2 regions of the Caballeronia sp. LZ019 genome follow, and region 1 is predicted to be linked to the other one. Evidence: predicted binding sites of a transcription regulator. Region 1 holds the regulator's gene; the other holds the start of a gene.
What was found. The regulator FliA, encoded in region 1, starts transcription of late flagellar genes. The targets are predictions, from matches to a motif close to CTAAAGTTTNNNNNNNNNNNGCCGNTA.
Positions count from the first base shown of each region.

Region 2: the regulator FliA is predicted to act here: its motif matches at 2,872-2,898, upstream of motA (flagellar motor stator protein MotA).

Region 1 covers NZ_JARTVZ010000005.1:1,124,068-1,128,380, forward strand. Annotated here, with positions in the region: gene P9255_RS18710 (DUF262 domain-containing protein) at 1-1,888, shown strand, start outside; gene P9255_RS18715 (RNA polymerase sigma factor FliA) at 2,120-2,851, opposite strand; gene P9255_RS18720 (MinD/ParA family protein) at 2,872-3,789, opposite strand; gene flhF (flagellar biosynthesis protein FlhF) at 3,782-4,313, opposite strand, start outside.
Region 2 covers NZ_JARTVZ010000005.1:1,388,163-1,392,475, reverse strand. Annotated here, with positions in the region: gene cheA (chemotaxis protein CheA) at 1-484, opposite strand, end outside; gene P9255_RS19970 (response regulator) at 536-913, opposite strand; gene motB (flagellar motor protein MotB) at 990-1,946, opposite strand; gene motA (flagellar motor stator protein MotA) at 1,954-2,814, opposite strand; gene flhD (flagellar transcriptional regulator FlhD) at 2,976-3,281, opposite strand; gene P9255_RS19950 (glycosyltransferase family 4 protein) at 3,961-4,313, shown strand, end outside.

The DNA.
Region 1 (4,313 bases):
GCGTGAGGGACACGCCATGAGCGCCATCACACCGCATTACCGTAGCGTGCAGCAATTGCTGCAAAGTCAGTCCTTCTCCATCGACGAGTATCAGCGCGAGTACAAGTGGGAAAAGGAGAATATCGACGAACTGCTATCAGACCTACAAGCCAAGTTCTTCTCTCAGTACCAGGCAGGGGACGAGACTCCGGCAGTGAGCAGCTACGGTGAATACTTTCTCGGCTCCATCATCGTCAGCAAGCGCAACGGCAAAAATTATCTGATCGATGGCCAGCAGCGGGTGACTTCGCTTACGCTGCTGCTCATCTGCCTATACCGCGCGGCGGAAGCACGGGAGTTGCCGGTGTCGAAGACCATGGCGCCCCTGATCTTCAGCGACAACTTGGGCGAGCCCAAGTTCAACCTCGACATCCCCGAGCGCCTTCCAGTTATCCAGGCGCTGTTCCAGGGTTACGACTACAGCCCTGATGGCAAAGATGAGTCCATTCAAACGATGTACGCCCGTTACAGCGACATCGAGGCCAACGACCTGCTGGTCGATCTTGGCGACGCGCTGCCACACTTCATCTACTGGCTCCTCACGCGGGTGGGCTTGATCGAGATCGCCACTGACAACGACAACTACGCGTACGCGATCTTCGAAACCATGAATGATCGCGGCAAACCGCTCAGCCCGGTGGACATGCTCAAGGCCTACTTGCTGGCCCCGATCGAAGACCCGCAAGCCCGCATGCACGCTAACCAGACCTGGAAGCACGAGGTTCTAGAGCTAATCTCGTGGGGCGGTAGCCACGAGCCCGAGCGCGACGCCAATTGCATCAAGGCTTGGCTACGCGCGCAATACGCCGACTCCACGCGCGAACGCAAGGCAGGCGCCGTGGACAAGGACTGGGAACTCATCGGATCAGTCTTTCACCGCTGGGTGCGCGATCACAGCGTGCAACTCGGCCTGGGCAAGGCACAAGCCAATCAGCATCTGATGGCCCAGAGCTTCCCGTTCTTCGCTAGAGCCTACCGGCGCGTTCTCGCCGCCAGCCGACACTACACGCCCGGTCTGGAGCCCATCTACTACAACGCTCACAACGATTTCACGTGGCAGGGCACGGTGCTGCTGGCGCCGCTCATCGAAACGGACGACGACGACACCGTGCGTCGGAAGCTAGCCGTGACGGCCACCTACCTTGACATCTGGCTGATGCGCCGTGTGGTGAACTACATCCGCGTCGGATACTCAAGTGTGTCGTATGCCATGTGGCTGCTATGCCGCGATATTCGTCGCAAACCTTTGTCGGAGTTGGTAGAGGCGCTGACTAAAAAGCTGGAAGAAGACGACGTAACGTTTGAGGGCAGCGTCGCCAGAGGCCGAACGGGCATTGATGGTTTAGGACTTAATCAATTCAGCCGTCGCTATATCGCTCACCTGTTGGCGCGCCTGACGGCCGCGACCGAGGCCGGCGCGGGCCGCACCGAGTCCTTCGACAAACTAGTCAGGCGGGATGTCAAGAATCCGTTCGACATCGAGCACATTTGGGCCGACGACTATGAGGCTGTGGCCGAGCACTTCGCAGACGAGCAGGAGTTCCAAGAGTGGCGGAACTACGTGGCTTCCCTCCTTTTGCTGCCTGCCGACGTGAACCGTAGTCTGCAAGACAAGTCATTCGCCGACAAGCGCCCGCACTACGCCAAGCAGAACTTCTACGCGGCAAGCTTGGACGCGAGCGCTTACCAGCACCAACCGAAGTTCCAGCAGTTTGCTGCAGAACATCAACTGCCATTCAGGGCCTTCGACACTTTCACGAAGGAGGAACAGCGGACCCGGCGCGAATTGGTAGTCGCATTGATCGAACATGTCTGGGCTCCTGAGCGTTTGCAAGAAGCCGCCTTATGACGCAGCGCCTTCATCCCGAACGCGTGAACCAAGACCGCTTCGTCAAACGAATTTGCGAACCGGTGGCGACTGGAGGTCTGGGTTATGCCACTTCGGAGACCGGAAGAAGCGGACCGGCAACCGATGCATCGAATCCGCTTAGCTTCACGACAATCTGAAGGCGCGCGGCTCTTCAGACGTTCAATCTCTTAGGCGTTGCAGAAGCTGATGGCCGCTGCGGGATCTACCCCCTCAAGCCTCCACCCCCGTCCACTCCTGCTCCCGCAACTTCGCCCGCAGCCTCGCCACCGCCTGGCTATGCAGCTGGCAAACGCGCGACTCGCTGACTTCCATCACCGCGCCGATCTCGCGCAGATTCAACCCGCGCTCGTAATACAGACTCATCAAGAGCTTCTCCCGCTCCGGCAACCGATCGATCGCCTCGATCAGCGCCCCGCGCAAGCTCTCATCGAGCAGCGCCGACAGCGGGTCCGACCGATCCACGCAATACCGGTCGAGAAACGGCTCGTCATCCGCCGAACGATCGAAGTCTTCGTAATAGATCAACTGGCTGCCGTGCAAGTCCTGCAGCATCGACTGATATTCGTCGAGCGGCAGCTTCATGTGCTCGGCGATCTCCACCTCGCTCGCCGAACGTCCGAGACTCTGCTCGACCTTGTGCACCGCCGATTCCACCTCGCGCGATGTCTTGCGCATGCTGCGCGGCAACCAGTCGTTCGCGCGCAACTCGTCGAGCATCGCGCCGCGGATGCGCTGGCTCGCATACGTCTCGAACTGCGCACCCTGATCTTCCTTGTAACGGCTCGCCGCATCCATCAGGCCGATCATGCCGGCCTGGATCAGATCGTCGAGATCCACGCTCGCCGGCATCTTGGCGACGAGCTGCAGTCCCAGCCGGCGAACGAGCGGCGCGTAGCGCGTCAACACGTCGGACTGCGAGAGTTTGCCTTGGGCGTTGTACATCTGGGTCACCTTTGTCTTGATCACATCGACGCCGTGCTGCTCAATGCATGGCCGGGAAACATCGGCGCCCTTCGCGCCACTTCCCGCCCGCCCTTGTCAGACTCGCCAACCAAAAACTGCACTTCGTTTTGAATTTCCGCATCGCCCGCAAGAAGCGCGGGACGCATCGGCCAGTGAAGAAGCTCCGCCGCAATCTGGCGATAGTCGCGCGCCGCAGCCGTAGCCGGAAACGCCTCCACCACCGAACGCGACAGCTCCCTCGCCCGAGTAATGCGCGCATCCTCGGACACATATCCCGCATGCATGAGCGACACAGCCAGATACCGGCTCGCGACGCCCGACAGGTTCTCGAACGCGACCGCTGCATCGGCCGGGTTCTGCACATGATTGATCAGCACACGGAACTGGCCGATCGCATGCGCGTAGTGCAGACGCTTCATGCACGCATACGCCTCGGTGATCGCCGGCGCAGCCGCACGCGTGACGATCAGAAAGTCATGCGCCTGCGCCGCGAGCGACGACAACGCGCCATGCCGATCCAGTTGCGTATCGATCAGCACGATGTCCGCCGATCCGTCGAGCAGCGCGCGGCACTGCGCGGCATCGTGGCTCACGCGTTCCTCGCGAGGCGCGGCGATCAGCGAAAAGCCGAGCGGCGAGCGCGTGACCACGTCCTGCAGCGCGTGGCGGCCGGACATCACCGCGCTCATCGCCTGCGATCCGGAAAGCCCGGCCATGCGGCTCACCGATGTTCCGTTCTGCCGCTCGTCGATGACGAGCACATCCTTGCCATGCACGGCGAGCGCCGCACCGAGATTCACCACCGCCGACGTGCAGCCGATGCCCGCCGGTCCGCCCGCGACCGCCACCACGCGCGAGCCTGCACGCGTCAGCAACCGTCTCAGGCCTTCAGCCTGGTCGAGCACGAGCTTATCCAAAGCGGACCTCGTGGAGTTCGGCCGCGGCACGCGCGGACAATGCGGAAAGCAGCGCCGGCACTTCCTCGTCCTGCGGCACGAACGGCGAACCGTCGCGCGGAATGCAGAACGCGCTCTTGATCAGAAAACGCTTGGTCGCCACGTACAGGTTTTCCGGCACCTTCTGTCCGGTCGATACGTAATGCACCGGCAGCTTGTAGCGGATAACCGTATCGAGCACGCCGCCCAGGTTCGTCGCTTCATCGAGCTTGGTCAGGATGCAGCCCGCGAGCGGCGGCTGATCGGCCGCGCTCTTGTACGCCTGCACGACTTCGTTCAGCGTGTCGCCGTGGCTGGTCGCGTTGAGCAGCAACAGGCGCTGCACCGGATGACCCGCGCCGCACAGCATCGAAATCTGGTCGGAGACGGTGCGATCGCGCTGGCTCATGCCGATGGTGTCGATCAGCACGATGTGCTTGTTGCGCAACTCCGACAGCGCCAGTTGCAGGTCGGCTGCGTCCTTCACCGCATGCACCGAGACGCCG
Region 2 (4,313 bases), 260 kb from region 1:
GTGCGTTCGGGCCTTCGTAAGCCGGCGCCGGTTCTGTTTGCGAAAGCGCTGCCAGCGCTTGCGGTTCCGCGACCGCGCCGCCTTGCTGCCCGGCGTCTTCGTTCTTGAGCCGTTCGAGCTTCGCGCAGATCGCGGCGGCGGCGGCCGCATCCGGGTCCTCGCTCGCGCGATACGCGGCGAGCTGATCGGAGAGCACGTCCTTCGTCGCGAGGAAGGTGTCGATCATGTCGCGGCGCAGAACGAGCTCGTTGTTGCGTGCGCGATCGAGCAGCGATTCGAGGATGTGCGTCGTTTCGGTGAGCGCCGTGAAGCCGAAGGTCGCCGCGCCGCCCTTGATGGAATGCGCCGCGCGGAAGATCGCCGCGAGATCCTCGGGATCGGGATTCGCGATATCCAGAACGAGCAGCAGTTGCTCCATCTGCGCGAGCAGTTCATCGGCTTCGTCGAAGAAGGTTTGATAGAACTGGGTAATGTCGAGTGTCATGCTTGTGTCACCATCGGCGCGTGCGTGCGCGGGTTGTCTTCTGCTTTCGCTTTAGTGCTGCGTGTTCTGCGAGATCGCCGCGACCACTTCGGTCAGCAGGTCCGGATCGAGCGGCTTCTCGATCCAGCCCGTCGCGCCCGCGGCCCGCGCCGCGTCCTTGAACGGCTCGCCGTCTTCCGTCGTGAGCACGAGGATCGGCGTCGCCGTGTAAGCGGGATTCGCCCGCAATTCGACGATCAGATCGAGCCCGCTCTTCTTCGGCATGTGGTGGTCCGTGAGCACGAGATCGAAGCGCTCGGCGAGCGCCCATTCGAGTCCTTCGTTGCCGTCCGACGCCACGGTCACCTCGTAGCCCGCTGTCGTCAGCGTGGCGGAGAGGATTTGCCGCATGGCGGCGGAATCGTCGATTGCCAGAATGTTCTTGATCATGTGTGTGTCTCGCGGTCTTGCCCTGATGACGGCCAAAACGTGTGGAGTCTTGAGCGTTTTTTTGACGCGATAGCGCTTAATTCGCGAGCTTGCCGACAAGCGGCGCGGCGCCCGGTTTCGCCGGGGCGTTGTCGAATACCGCGCCGGGCGCGCCGTCGTCGCGCAGCATCGCGGCTTCGGACCGGTGATTGAGCACGATCACGCTGATGCGCCGGTTTTCGGGATCGAGCGGATTCTGCCTGTTGAGGTTCTGCGTCGATGCGAGGCCGAGCACGCGCAGCACTTTGGCTTCGTCCATGCCGCCCGCGATCAGCTCGCGCCGCGACGCGTTCGCGCGATCCGCCGACAATTCCCAGTTGCTGTAGCCCTTTTCGCCGCCCGCGTACTTCACGGCGTCGGTATGTCCCTGCACGACGATGCGGTTCGGCACGTCGTTCAGCGTGCGGCCGATTTCGCGCAGGATGTCGCGCATGTAGGGCTGCACCGTATCGCTGGAGAGTGCGAACATCGGGCGCTTCTGGGTATCGACGATTTCGATGCGCAAGCCCTGCTGCGTCGATTCGATGCGTATCTGCTGCTTGAACTGCTGCAGCGTCGGGTTCGCTTCGATCGCCGCCATCAGCTTCACCTGCAGATCGTGCAGGCGCACCTGTTCGCGCCGCTCGAGCTCGGTCGTCGCCTGCCTGAGCGCTTCGTCGTCCGGTTCGGCGCGCGGCGTGCGGCTGTCGGTCGTGCGCATGGTGCCCGCCTCCTGGCTGGACAGATCGCGCCCGCCGCCCTCGATGATGCTGTTGTCCATGCCGACAGTCTTGCCGCCGACCATCGCCGCCTTCAGCGGCATGTTGAAGTACTCGGCGATTCCTCGACGCTGCACCGGCGACGTGGACGACAGCAGCCACATCAGCAGGAAAAACGCCATCATCGCGGTCATGAAGTCGGCATAGGCGAGCTTCCACGCGCCGCCGTGATGCCCCTTCGCGCCACGGCCGACGACACGCTTGATGAAGATCGGGCGATCCTTTTCGCTGCTCATGATGTCGTCACTTCGCCTTCACGCGGCGCACGTGTTCTTCGAGTTCGGAGAACGACGGGCGCTCCGTCGAGAACAGCACCTTGCGGCCGAACTCGACTGCGATCGCGGGCGCGTAGCCGTTGAGGCTCGCGAGGATCGTCACCTTGATGCACTGGAACATCTTCGTCTGCTCGGCGACGCGCTGCTCCGCGATGTTCGCGAGCGGCGCGATGAAGCCGTACGACAGCAGGATGCCGAGGAACGTGCCGACGAGCGCCTGCGCGATCATCTCGCCGAGAATCGCGGGCGGCTGATCGGCGGACGCCATCGTGTGCACGACGCCCATCACGGCCGCGACGATGCCGAACGCGGGCATCGCATCGCCCACTTTCGAGAGCGCCTGCGCGGGTGCTTCGCCTTCGACGTGATGCGTTTCGATCTCCTCGTCCATCAGGCTCTCGATTTCGAACGCATTCATGTTGCCGCCGACCATCAGGCGCAGATAGTCCGTCATGAATTCGACGATGTGATGGTCCGCGAGAATCTTCGGGTACTGGCTGAAGATGGGGCTCTTGCCGGGATCGTCGATGTCGGCTTCGAGCGTGAGCGTGCCTTCCTTGCGCGCCTTGGCGAGCAGCACGTACAGCAGGCCCATCAGCTCCATGTACACGTCCTTGTTGTACTTGGAGCCCTTGAACAGCGTAGGAATGACGAGCAGCGTCGCCTTGATCGTCTTCATTCCGTTGCCGAGGATGAACGCGCCGACGCCGGCGCCCGCGATCATCAGGATTTCGACCGGCTGCACGAGCGCGCCGAGGTGGCCGCCTTCGAGCGCGTAACCGCCGAAAACGGACAGCAAGGTCACGAGCGTTCCAACAAAGATCAGCACGGGCAAGTCCTCGGGTTCTGATGCGGATGACCGGCGTGAGTGCGCGGTTAAGGATGTTTACGGCATGAGGGAAGAAAACTTTGAGGCGGGGGCGCCGCGAGGCGTGCGGCGCGATGGCGCGGCGGTGCGCGCGCCGTCTTGCTGTCGGCGCGGCGGTGCGTTCAGGCGATGTGCGCGACGGGAGCGTCGGCGGGTTGAGAAACGGCCGCCGCCTTTCCCTTGTCCGCGAGCGAAGAGAGCACCACGTGATCGTCGAACCGGAAGCGGCACAGCAGATGGCTCCACGACGCTACCTTCAGCGCCTGCGCCGGCGTCAGCGCCGACAGGACTTCGGCGACGCGCTCCGACAAGCCGAGGCGAAACATCGCCGCGACGCGATCTTCCTGCAGCAGCCGCTGCGCGAGCAGCAAGTACGACAGATTCACCTCGCGGATCTCCGCGAGCACGCCCGTATTGGTGGCCGTCATCCTCTTCCCCGAGTCGATTCGTGGCTGGTCAGGCCGGCGGGAAACGTTTGCTCGAATGCGTCAAAAAAACGGCGCATCCGGCCCCGCAATAATGTGTCGGCCGATTGTCGCCCGGCGCGGCTCACTCGCATATCGGACATACATACCGACCGGCTGACGGAATATCGCTCGCGATCGTGTAGGAAAAATTCGTACAGAAGCGTGATGCTTGCTGGTCGGCAGAGGGTTTATCGGCGGAAAACTAAGCGAACTTGAGGGCGTTATCCGGGAACAGAACGTGCTATGGAACGCCTCGCCGCGCTCCTTGCGTGTCGTCTGCATCCCGACCGCTTCGGGCCGGTGCAATTTCTCACTTCGTAACAGCCGTTGTTTCGCGCTGTAACAACGTTAAGCGATTGAAAAATGACGTGAAATGCCGCTCTCGATCCCGATAATGAACGTAAGGGATAACCCGGTCGAGAGCCGGAACCGATTTCGGGTGGTCTGAGCGGCGAACTTGCCGCAGCCGCGCCGCCCGTCCGAAAGGCATGCGTCCATCGTTCGACCGGCTTCATCGCATGTTCATACGAATGCTTTGCACAGGGCCGGAGTCACGCCGGAAACGCCACTCCGCCGCTGCCTTGCAAGGACCGCCGAGGCGTCGAACCGCCAGCCGCGGACCACACTGGAGAACCACGATATGCGAATCGCACAAATTGCACCGTTGCACGAAGCAGTCCCCCCGAAGTTCTACGGCGGCACTGAGCGCGTGGTGTCCTATCTGACGGATGCGCTCGTCAACCTCGGCCACGATGTAACCTTGTTTGCAAGCGGCGATTCGCAAACCCGTGCGACCCTCGAAGCGGCCTGGCCGCGTGCGCTGCGACTCGATCCGACCATCCGCGATCCGCTCGCGCCGCATATGCTGCTGCTGGAAACGGTCCGCCGCCGCGCGCATGAGTTCGACGTGCTGCACTTCCACCTCGACTACATGCCGTTCCCGCTGTTCTCGCAGATGGATACGCCGTTCGTCACGACGCTGCACGGCCGCCT